Linked DNA regions of Ancylobacter polymorphus. The protein of the gene in region 2 binds, or shares a complex with, the protein of the main gene of each other region. Links are inferred from orthologs where the notes say so. Each region holds a gene or a part of one and is shown on either strand. Other genes may lie near its edges.

Region 1 (3,333 bases), 590 kb from region 2 along the record:
GGTGCTTTTCGCCGTGTCGTGTCCCACGGTTTTCGCGGCCATCTGACGTGAGCCGGACCGCGTGCGGTCGCGGCTCGCCCTGTTCGGTCGTGTAAGGACGGCAACCAACGATGATGCGTCAGCCGGCAAGTGTGGGTCTCGTGCGCAAGGCGGTTCACCGCTACGCACCTGCCCGCAGGCCCGCGACCTGCGCACCGCGTCGGCGCCCCGCCTGCGAGGCTCCCCGTCCTGCCCGCCGCATCCCCTTCGCGCTTTCAGTTTCCGCTTACTGGCACGGTCCGAGCCGTCCGGCGTCGCTGGCGACGTCGACGCGGCCGCTGCCCCATATGAGAGTTCAATGGCCAACAAGATGCTCATCGACGCCACCCATCCCGAGGAGACTCGGGTGGTGGTGGTGCGCGGCAACCGAGTCGAGGAATTCGACTTCGAAGCCGCCAATCGCAAGCCGCTGCGCGGCAACATCTACCTCGCCAAGGTCACGCGGGTAGAACCTTCCCTCCAGGCCGCCTTCGTCGAATATGGCGGCAACCGGCATGGATTCCTCGCCTTCAGCGAGATCCATCCCGATTATTACCAGATCCCGGTCGCCGACCGGCAGGCCCTGCTGGCTGAGGAAGAGCGCCAGCAGCGGCGCGACGCCGAAGCCGAGAACGAGGACAAGCCCAAGGGCCGTCCCCGCCGGCCGCGCGGCGCCGCCAAGTCCGCCGAGGGCGACGAGAGCGTTTCCGAGGAAGCCACGACCGAAACCGCCGGCGAGACCGAGGGCGACGCCGCCCCGGCGCGGCGTTCGCGCCGTCGCCGCTCGTCCGATGAAGAAGGCGGTGGCGAGGGCGGCGAGGTCGAGGAGATCGCCGACGAGGAAGAGATCGTCGACGAGGTCGGCTCCGACGACGCCATGGAAGAAATGCCGGAGCGCGCCCCGCCGCGCGGCCGGGCCCGCACCTACAAGATCCAGGAAGTGATCAAGCGCCGGCAGGTGATGCTGGTGCAGGTGGTCAAGGAAGAGCGCGGCAACAAGGGCGCGGCGCTCACCACCTATCTCTCGCTCGCCGGCCGCTATTCGGTGCTGATGCCCAACACGGCGCGCGGCGGCGGCATCTCCCGCAAGATCACCTCGGCCGAGGACCGCAAGCGGCTCAAGGAGGTCGCCTCCGACCTCGAAGTGCCGGAGGGCATGGGCGTCATCCTGCGTACCGCCGGCGCCAACCGCACCAAGCCGGAGATCAAGCGCGACTTCGAATATCTCCTGCGCCTGTGGGAGAATGTGCGCGAGCTTACTCTGGGCTCCACCGCACCGTCGCTGGTCTATGAGGAAGGCTCGCTGATCAAGCGCTCCATCCGCGATCTCTACAACAAGGACATCGACGAGGTTCTCGTCGCCGGCGAGGACGGCTACCGCGAGGCCAAAGACTTCATGCGCATGCTCATGCCGAGCCATGCGAAGAACGTGAAGATCTACAAGGATCTGCAACCGGTGTTCACCCGCTTTGGGGTGGAGAGCCAGCTCGACGCGATGTTCCTGCCGCAGGTGCAGCTGAAGTCTGGCGGCTATCTCGTCATCAACCCGACCGAAGCGCTGGTCTCCATCGACGTGAACTCCGGGCGCTCGACCCGTGAGCACAATATCGAGGACACGGCGCTGAAGACCAATCTGGAGGCCGCCGAGGAGGTGGCCCGCCAGCTGCGCCTGCGCGACCTTGCCGGCCTTGTCGTGATCGACTTCATCGACATGGACGAGAAGCGCAACAACCGGGCGGTGGAGCGCAAGCTCAAGGACTGCCTGAAGAACGACCGCGCCCGCATCCAGCTCGGCCGCATCTCGCATTTCGGCCTGATGGAGATGAGCCGCCAGCGCATCCGCACCGGCGTGCTCGAATCCTCCACCGAGGTGTGCCCGCATTGCGGCGGCACCGGCCATGTGCGCTCGTCCGCGTCGGTCGCGCTGCAGATGCTGCGCGGCGCCGAGGACATTCTCCAGCGCTCCAACACGCATAACCTGATCATCCGCACCCGCGCGGAAAACGCGCTCTATGTGCTCAACCACAAGCGCGCGCATCTGCACGAGCTGGAAGAGCGCTTCGGCGTGCTGATCACCATCGCGGCCGACCCGTCGCTGACCGGGCTCACCCCCTTCGCCATCGACAAGGGCGACGCGGTGCCGAACCCGATCCCGCTGCCGCGTCCGCCCGAGCTGGTGTTCGAGCCGGAGGACGAGATCGTCGGCGAGGAGAGCGAGGACGAGATCGAGACCGAGGCGCCGGTTGAAGCCGCCGCCGAGCCCGAGGCCGGCGAGAGCCGCGACGCGGCACCCACGGCCTCCGGCGACACGTCCGGCGAAGGCGGGCGCCGTCGGCGCCGTCGGCGCCGGCGTCGGCGCGGCGGTGGCGGCAATGGCGAGAATGGCGAGCGCCATGCCGAGGGCGAGACCGGTTCGGACATGTCCGGCGTCGAGTTCGAGGATGAAGGCGAGGACGGCGAGGGCGATGAGCCCGCCGAGACCACCGTGGTCGCGGACGAGGTGACGGCCGAGACTGTCGCCCAGGTCCCGGCAACCGACGTGCCGGCGACCGACGCGCCGGCCGAGGCTCTGCCCGCGGACGCGGCGATCACGCCGGCCGAGGCGCAGGACATTGCTGCGGCGGAACCGGCCCCTGAAGTCGTGACCGAGGCCGCTGCGGCCGCCGCGCCCGTCGAGGACGAGAAGCCGCGTCGCGGCCGTCGCGGCGGCGGACGCCGTACCAAGGCGGCGGCAGCCGAGGCCAGCACGGAGGCCGTGCCGGCCACCGAAGCTCCTGTCGCAGAAGCCCCTGCAGCGGAAGCGCCGACGGCCGAGGCGGCGGAAGCTGCCGAGGCGAAGCCCAAGCCCCGCCGCCGCCGTTCGACGGTGCGCGAGAAGGCGCCGGTCGCGGTGGAAGGCGATACGGTGAGCGAAAGCGTGAGCGCGGCGCCCGTGGAAGCGGCGGCGCCGGAAGCCCCGGTCGCGGAAAGCGCGCCGGAACCGGCCGTTGCCGCCGAGCCGGCGCCGGTGGAGGCGCCGCCGGCTGAGGAGGCACCCGCTCCTGCTGCTCCGGCCCCGGAGCCCGACCGCCCGCGCCGCACCGGCTGGTGGCAGCGCAAGATATTCGGCGAGTGATCGCCGATACCTGATGGTGGTGAGGCGAGGCGCATCTGCGCTTCTCCGGCCCTGAAAGCGAAGACGGCGCCGCACGGCGCCGTTTTCTTTTCACCTTTCGTTTCGGCCGGCGGGAACCAGCGTTGCCGCACCGGGTTGCCCTGCGTCGAGGACGGGGCGCACGCACTATGATCACCCTAAACTGCGGATACCGCATCGAG
Region 2 (8,040 bases):
ACGCGGCGGGCGCCGAATTCCTGCAGCAGGCCCTGGGTGATCTTGTAGGCGCCCTGATATTCCGCGACTTCCTCGCCCATGACGAAGACGTCGGCGTCGCGGCGCATTTCCTCGGCCATGGCGTCGCGCAGCGCCTCGCGCATGGTCTGGCTGACGAGCTCCGTGCCTTCGGGCACGTCCGGCTCGGGCAGCGCCTCCGGCTGGGGCGGAGCGGCGACGGCGGAATTGACCACGGCGGGCGTGGCCGGCGCCGCAGCGGCGACCGGCGAGGGCTCAACCGGAGCGGCGGCAATGGGCGGCGCCGATTCGGCGGCCTGCGGGCTCGGCATGCCGATGGCGGCGGCGTCTTCGCCGTCGGCGAGAATGACGGCGATCGGGGTGTTCACCGCGACATCCTGCGTGCCCTCGGGCACCAGGATCTTGCCGAGGGTGCCCTCGTCAATGGCCTCGACTTCCATCGTGGCCTTGTCGGTCTCGATCTCGGCGATGACGTCGCCGGACTTGACCTGATCGCCCTCTTTCTTGAGCCACTTGGAGAGGTTGCCCTTCTCCATGGTCGGCGAGAGGGCAGGCATGAGAACTTCGGTCGGCATGGCGGCGTTCCCCAGAGAAACGTGCGTCAAAACTCGCGCGTCACGGCTTCGGTACCGGAAGCACCAGAGTGAGATTGCTGTAGACGGCCATCGAGGCGATGGCGACGAGAAGGGCGGCGAAGAAGGCGACCAGCATCTTGTTCAGCACGGTCGCTTCGGCCGAGGTGGCGCCCGCCAGATACCGCGCGCCGAACGGCCAGAACACGGCCGCCAGGACACGCGGGACGGAGGAGCCGGCGACGCGGACGATGCCGAGGGCAACGCGCGCCGCGAGAACCCACAGCACCACCGCCGCCGACACACCGGCGACGAGAGTGACCCAGAAGATGCTGGCCAGCATCGCGCCGCGCTCAGCGCAGGATGTCGGTGTAGAGCTCGGACGGGTCCGGCTCCGGGTCGGTGCTGGCGAAATCCGCCGCCGCGTTCATCTGGTCGCGCAGCTCGGCATCGATCGCCTTCAGCTCTTCCTCGGTGGCCCACTTCTTTTCCAGCAGGCGGTTACGCACCTGCTCGATCGGATCGTGCTCGGTGCGCATCTTCTGCACCTCCTCCTTCGACCGGTACTTGGCCGGGTCGGACATGGAGTGGCCGCGATAGCGGTAGGTGAGCATTTCGAGGATGTAGGGCCCCTTGCCGGAGCGCGCGAACTCGACCGCGCGCTCGCCGGCCGCCTGCACCGCCCGCACATCCATGCCGTCGACCTGCTCGCCGGGAATGTTGAAGGAGGAACCGCGCTTGGAGAAATCGGTCTGGGCGGAGGCGCGGTTCACCGCGGTGCCCATGGCGTATTTGTTGTTCTCGATGATGTAGACGACCGGCAGCTTCCAGAGCTCCGCCATGTTGAAGCTCTCATAGACCTGGCCCTGATTGGCGGCGCCGTCGCCGAAATAGGCCAAGGTCACATTGCCATTGTCGCGGTAGTGATTGGCGAAGGCGAGGCCGGTGCCGAGCGAGACCTGGGCGCCGACGATGCCGTGACCGCCGAAGAAGCCCTTCTCGATGCTGAACATGTGCATCGAGCCGCCCTTGCCCTTGGAATAGCCGCCGCGGCGGCCGGTGAGCTCGGCCATGACACCCTTGGGGTCCATGCCGCAGGCCAGCATGTGGCCATGGTCGCGATAGCCGGTGATGACCTGATCGCCCTCCTTGAGGGCCGCCTGCATGCCGACGACGACGGCTTCCTGGCCGATATAGAGATGGCAGAAGCCACCGATGAGGCCCATGCCGTAGAGCTGGCCGGCCTTTTCCTCGAAGCGGCGGATTTCCAGCATCCGGCGATAGGCCTCGAGTTCCTGCTCCCGGGTGAACTCGACAACCGCCGCCGTGCCGTCCGTCCGCCGCGCGGAGCTCCGGGCTGCGGCCCGGGCCGGCGCTTTCGCGGTGGGGGCTCTTCCAACGGCCGATTTGTTGGCGGCAACTGCCATGGCGCATCCTCAGCTCGGGGACAAAGTCGGCACGTTAATAACGCACCTTCGCTGCCCGCGCTACGCGCTCAACGCAATGCTGCGACGCACAACATGTTGTGCGCGCAACGGTTTCCGCAATTAAACTCAATTTCAGTTCAAACGAGCATTTAGCTCAAATCAAGTTAAGCGTCTGGAATAGCGTCATTTCCTATCGGAACGACGCTGGCATACCAGACTTCCGCGTCGCCGATGAATTTTCGGTCAATTGGCCTGCGCGCTGTTCGGAACGCGCAGCAGCACGAGATCCTTGGGATGCACGAGGTTCAGCAGCACGCGCGCCTGCTCGTCCAGCATGTCGGCATCGACCAGATCGGGCGACATGAGCGCCACCTTGGCCTGCAGCGCCTGGCGCTGCGCCCGCAGCTTGTCGCGCTCCTGTGTCAACTCCGCGTGCTGCTGCTCGAAGTTGCGGCGGGCCAGAAGCCCGTATTGGCCATTATAGCCCTGGAAGGCGAAATAGCCGACGAGCGCCGCCGCTCCGAGATGGAGGATGACGGTCTGGAAGAAGGAGCGCCAGCGGGTGCGAATGATCATGAGGCGAGCCTAGTCCGGCGCGGTTGAGGGCCGGTTAACGCTAACGACCGAAACCCCTCTTTTCGCAGCGCACTCAACCTCCCGCATCGAGCCTGCACCGGCTAGCCGGCGGATGCCGGGAACGTGACACCGCCAAAGGCGCGTCGCTACCGCCCTGTGTGTCATTTTGGACAGTGACGAGGGTCGGGGACTGCTACCGTCTGGCCTGCCAAGCCGGTGTGGATCGACGCCGAGCCTGAACCGGAGCAGCTTCCCCGGTGGATCCGGCCCCGGCCGGACGCACGGAGGCCGATGCATGACCCGTAATGTCGAAGAACGCGCCCGCGCTCTCTGCGCCATGGACGCGCAGATGGCGGCCGTGCCGCCCGACGAGATTCCGGCGCTGGTGGAGCGCCTCTGGCCCATTGCCGCGCTGGAGATCAGCGGCGGCCTGTTGGAGCCGGACGCACCGCAAGTGCCCGACCTGCCGCGCCTCAGGGCAGAATACGAACGGCTGAAGCGCTGACCAAGCCAGCGCCCTCGCAAAGCCTGCCCCGACAAAAAAAGCCCCCGTCCAGGACGGGGGCTTTTCGCATTCTAGGGCAGGTGCGCCGGCTTTCAGGCCAGCGACTTGATCGCCGAACGGCCGGCGTAGATCGCCTGCGGGCCCAGCTCCTGCTCGATGCGCAGCAGCTGGTTGTACTTGGCGGTGCGGTCCGAGCGGGCCAGCGAGCCGGTCTTGATCTGCCCACAATTGGTGGCGACCGCGAGATCGGCGATGGTGGAATCCTCGGTTTCGCCCGAGCGGTGCGACATGACGGCGGTGTAGCCGGCCTTGTGCGCCATCTCCACCGCGTTCAGCGTCTCGGTCAGCGAACCGATCTGGTTGACCTTGACCAGGATCGAGTTGGCGACGCCCTGCGTGATGCCGGCCGACAGGCGGGTGACGTTGGTGACGAACAGGTCGTCGCCCACCAGCTGGCACTTGGAACCGATGGTGTCGGTGAGCAGCTTCCAGCCCGCCCAATCGTCCTCGGCCATGCCGTCCTCGATGGTGCAGATCGGGTAGCGGCCGACGAGATCGGCGAGGTACTTCACCTGCGCCTCGATATCGCGCACCGCGCCCTCGCCTTCATAGTCGTACTTGCCGTTCTTGAAGAACTCGGTCGAGGCGCAGTCGAGGCCGATGAACACGTCCTCGCCGGGCTTGTAGCCGGCGGTCTCGATGGCCTTCACCACGAAGGCGAGCGCGGCGTCGGCGGAGGGCAGGTTGGGGGCGAAGCCGCCCTCGTCGCCCACATTGGTGTTGTGGCCGGCGTCCTTGAGCGCCTTTTTCAGCGTGTGGAAGATTTCCGCGCCGGTGCGCAGGCCTTCGGCAAAGGTCGGGGCGCCGACCGGCAGGATCATGAATTCCTGGAAGTCGATCGGGTTGTCGGCATGGGCGCCGCCATTGATGATGTTCATCATCGGCACCGGCAGGGTGCGGGCGTTCACGCCGCCGACATAGCGGTAGAGCGGCAGGTCGCGGGCGGCGGCAGCGGCCTTGGCGAGCGCCAGCGAGACGCCGAGAATGGCGTTGGCGCCGAGGCGGGACTTGTTCGGCGTGCCGTCCAGCTCGATCAGAATCTGGTCGATGGCCGGCTGGTCCTCAGCGTCCATGCCGCCAATGGCGTCGAAGATCTCGCCATTGACCGCTTCGACAGCCTTGAGCACGCCCTTGCCGAGATAGCGCGCCTTGTCGCCGTCACGCAGCTCGACAGCCTCATGCGCGCCGGTGGAGGCGCCCGAGGGGACGGCGGCGCGGCCCTGCGAGCCGTCTTCCAGCATCACATCCACCTCGACGGTGGGATTGCCGCGGCTGTCCAGGATTTCACGCCCAACGATATCGACGATGGCGGTCATACGTTTCCCCAATGCTCAACTCGGTCAGGATGGTCGAGGCGCTTCTACTCCGGCCATGTGACATGCGAAAGAGGTGCCAGCGACATATCGCCCGCCCCCTCCCCCAGGAGACCGCCGCCATGACCGACATCGCCGACGGCACGACCCAGCTCGGCCGCCCCACCAACCTGCCCGCCAGCCCGGACGAGGCGGTGCTGGAGAAGGTGCCGAATCCGCACCCAGGCACGAATTACGTCGCCCGCTTCACCGCACCGGAATTCACCTCGCTCTGCCCGGTGACCGGCCAGCCGGACTTCGCCCAGCTGGTGATCGACTATGTGCCGGACGGTTGGCTGGTCGAATCGAAATCGTTGAAGCTCTATCTCGGCAGCTTCCGCAACCACGGCGCCTTCCATGAGGACTGCACCGTCGCCATCGGCCTGCGGCTGCACGCATTGCTCAGCCCGCGCTGGCTGCGCATCGGCGGCTATTGGTACCCGCGCGGCGGCATCCCGATCGACGTGTTCTGGCAGAGCGGCGCGCCGCTTGAGGGCGTGTGGCTGCCGGACCAGGGCGTTGCGCCCTATCGCGGGCGGGGGTGAGAGCCGCACACCGTCATCCCGGACGGCCGCAGGCCGATCCGGAATGACGGCGCGAGGTCCCTACTCCACCGTGACGGACTTCGCCAGATTGCGCGGCTGGTCGACATCGGTGCCCATCGCCACCGCCGTATGGTAGGCGAGCAGCTGCACCGGAAGGGCGTAGACCAGCGGGGTGATGAACGGGTTCATGTCCGGTAGCACCAGCGTCGCCTCGGTCTCCAGCACCGCCTGTTTCGCGCCGGCCTCGTCGGTGATGAGAATGATTCGCCCGCCGCGCGCCGCCACTTCCTGCATGTTCGACATGGTCTTTTCGAACACGGCGTCGTGCGGGGCAATCACCACCACCGGCATGTTCTCGTCGATGAGCGCGATCGGCCCGTGCTTGAGTTCGCCGGCGGCATAGCCCTCGGCATGGATATAGGAGATTTCCTTGAGCTTCAGCGCCCCTTCCATCGCCAGCGGGAAGGAGGTGCCGCGGCCGAGATAGAGCACGTCCTTGGTCTTGGCGAAGCTGCGGGCGAGGTGCTCGATATCAGGGCCGAGATCGAGCGCACGGTTCATCAGGCGCGGCACTTCCACGAGCGCATGCACCAGCGACCGTTCCTCCTCCACCGAGAGCACGCCACGCGCGCGCCCGGCCGCGACGGCCAGCGCCGCCAGCGTCGCCAACTGGCAGGTGAAGGCTTTGGTGGACGCAACGCCGATCTCAGGCCCGGCCAGCGTCGGCAGCACCGCATGCGCCTCACGGGCGATGGTGGAGGTCGGCACGTTCACCACCGCGAGCAGGTGCTGCTTCTCCTGCCCGGCATAGCGCAGCGAGGCGAGGGTGTCGGCGGTCTCGCCGGACTGCGAGATGACGATGGCAAGCCCGTTGGCCGGCAGCGGCGCCTCGCGGTAGCGGAACTCCGAGGCGACGTCGATCTCCACCGGCAGGCGCGCATAGCGCTCGAACCAGTATTTCGCGATCAGCCCGGCATAATAGGCGGTGCCGCAGGCGGCGATGGAGACGCGCTCAAGCTTGGCGAAGTCGAACGGCAGTTCGGGGAGCTGCACCGTCTCATTGGCCATGTCGAGATAATGCGCCAGCGTGTGCGCGACGACCTCGGGCTGCTCGTGCATCTCCTTGGCCATGAAATGGCGGAAGGCCCCCTTCTCGATGAGAAAGGCGGTGGCCGTGGTCTTCTGCACCGCGCGCTCCACCCGGTGGTTCGCGCAATCGCGGATCTCGATCCCCTTGGCGCGCAGCACCGCCCAGTCACCATCTTCGAGATAGGCGATGGTGTCCGTGAACGGCGCGAGCGCGATGGCGTCCGAGCCGAGATACATCTCGCCCTTGCCATAGCCGATGGCGAGCGGGCTGCCCTTGCGGGCGCCGATCAGCAGGTCCTCGTCGCCATCGAACAGAAAGGCGAGCGCGAAAGCCCCCTGAAGGCGCGGCAGCGCCGCCGCCACGGCGTCGGTTGGGCTGAGGCCGGCACGCAGTTCGCGCGTCACCAGATGGGCGACGACCTCGGTATCGGTCTCGCTTTCGAAATTGGCGCCGGACGCGAGGAGTTCGTCGCGCAGCTGGCGGAAATTCTCGATGATGCCGTTATGCACCACCGCGACTTCCGTTGTAGCGTGGGGATGGGCATTGGCGACGCTGGGCCGGCCATGGGTGGCCCAGCGTGTGTGGCCGATGCCGATGCGCGACTCCAGCGGCGTCTGGCGCAGCACCTCTTCCAGATTGCGCAGCTTGCCCTCGGCGCGGCGACGGGAAATGTGCCCGCCCTGCAGCGCGGCGATGCCGGCGGAATCATAACCGCGATATTCCAGCCGCTTCAGCGAGTCGATCAGGCGATCCGCAACCGGCTCGGTGCCGACAATGCCTATGATTCCACACATGAGCCGGGCCCTTTCGTGAAGCGACGATCCGCGAGGCTACGATGGCGGGTTTAACCGGCCGTCACCGAAGCGCTGAAATCAATTCCGGTGTCGCTTCGTATCGCCGGCTTCGTGTCATTTCTTCGGCCCGAGCCCGGCGGAGAGCCGCGCCCGCAGCCGCGCCGCCAGTCCCGGCTTGTTGACCTGCCGCGCCCGGCCGATGGCCAGCGCGTCCGCCGGCACGTCGTCGGTGATGACCGAGCCGGTGCCGATATAGGCGCCGTCGCCGACGCTCACCGGCGCCACGAGCAGACTGTTGGTGCCGACAAAGGCGTTAGCGCCGATGGTGGTGCGGTGCTTGCGGAAGCCATCATAATTGCAGGTGATGGTGCCTGCGCCGATATTGGTGTTCGCGCCGACACTGGAATCCCCGACATAGGACAGGTGATTCACCTTCGCGCCCGCCGCGAGGTCGGACGCCTTGATCTCCACGAAATTGCCGACATGCACCCCCTGCCCCAGTGCCGCGCCGGGACGCAGGCGGGCGAAGGGGCCGACAATGGCGCCGGGGCCGATATGCGCGCCCTCCACATGGCTGAAGGCGCGGATCGTGGCGCCCTCCTCCACCCGCACGCCGGGGCCGAAGACCACGTTCGGCTCCACGATCACATCGCGGCCGAAGCGCGTATCGGCCGAAAGGAACACCGTTTCCGGCGCCACCAGCGTCACCCCCGCTTCCAGCGCCCGCGCCCGCAGACGCCGCTGCAAAATGGCTTCCGCCTCGGCGAGCTGGGCGCGGCTGTTGACGCCGGCCACCTCCTCCGCCACCACCTCGCACACGGCGGTGCTTCGCCCCTGCGCACGGGCGATGGAAACCACGTCGGTAAGGTAGAATTCGCGCTTGGCATTGGCGTCGTCGACCTGTTCCAGCAGGCCAAGCGCCGCGCGGCCATCGAGCGCCATCAGCCCGGCATTGCACAGGCGAATCGCGCGCTCGGCCTCGCTCGCCTCCTTCTCCTCGCGAATGGCGATGAGTTCGCCGCCTTCGGTGACAAGGCGGCCATAGCCGGTGGGGTCGGCGGGGCGGAAGCCGAGCACGGCGACGCCGGCGCCCTGCGCCAG

What was found.
Region 1: the proteins of eno (region 2) and K9D25_RS18230 are in contact, whole or in part, in a solved structure (PDB 2FYM), measured with the Escherichia coli proteins. The link is inferred for Ancylobacter polymorphus from one-to-one orthologs.

Annotation. Positions count from the first base shown.
Region 1 is NZ_CP083239.1:3,801,420-3,804,752, forward strand. It holds K9D25_RS18230 (Rne/Rng family ribonuclease), read left to right. Parts: upstream 1-337; coding sequence 338-3,133; downstream 3,134-3,333. Other genes in the region: K9D25_RS18235 (transglutaminase-like domain-containing protein), read left to right, coding at 3,301-3,333. UniProt on the Escherichia coli protein: Endoribonuclease that plays a central role in RNA processing and decay. Required for the maturation of 5S and 16S rRNAs and the majority of tRNAs. Also involved in the degradation of most mRNAs.
Region 2 is NZ_CP083239.1:3,213,504-3,221,543, reverse strand. What follows is about bases 2,333-5,301. They hold eno (phosphopyruvate hydratase), read right to left. Parts: upstream 4,475-5,301; coding sequence 3,191-4,474; downstream 2,333-3,190. Other genes in these bases: glmS (glutamine--fructose-6-phosphate transaminase (isomerizing)), read right to left, coding at 5,116-5,301; queF (preQ(1) synthase), read left to right, coding at 4,594-5,055; K9D25_RS15165 (hypothetical protein), read left to right, coding at 2,889-3,098; K9D25_RS15170 (FtsB family cell division protein), read right to left, coding at 2,333-2,593. Outside these bases: K9D25_RS15185 (pyruvate dehydrogenase complex E1 component subunit beta), read right to left, coding at 1-593; K9D25_RS15180 (hypothetical protein), read right to left, coding at 634-933; pdhA (pyruvate dehydrogenase (acetyl-transferring) E1 component subunit alpha), read right to left, coding at 944-2,017; more of K9D25_RS15170, read right to left, coding at 2,261-2,332; more of glmS, read right to left, coding at 5,302-6,939; bifunctional UDP-N-acetylglucosamine diphosphorylase/glucosamine-1-phosphate N-acetyltransferase GlmU, read right to left, coding at 7,054-8,040. UniProt on the Escherichia coli protein: Catalyzes the reversible conversion of 2-phosphoglycerate (2-PG) into phosphoenolpyruvate (PEP). It is essential for the degradation of carbohydrates via glycolysis.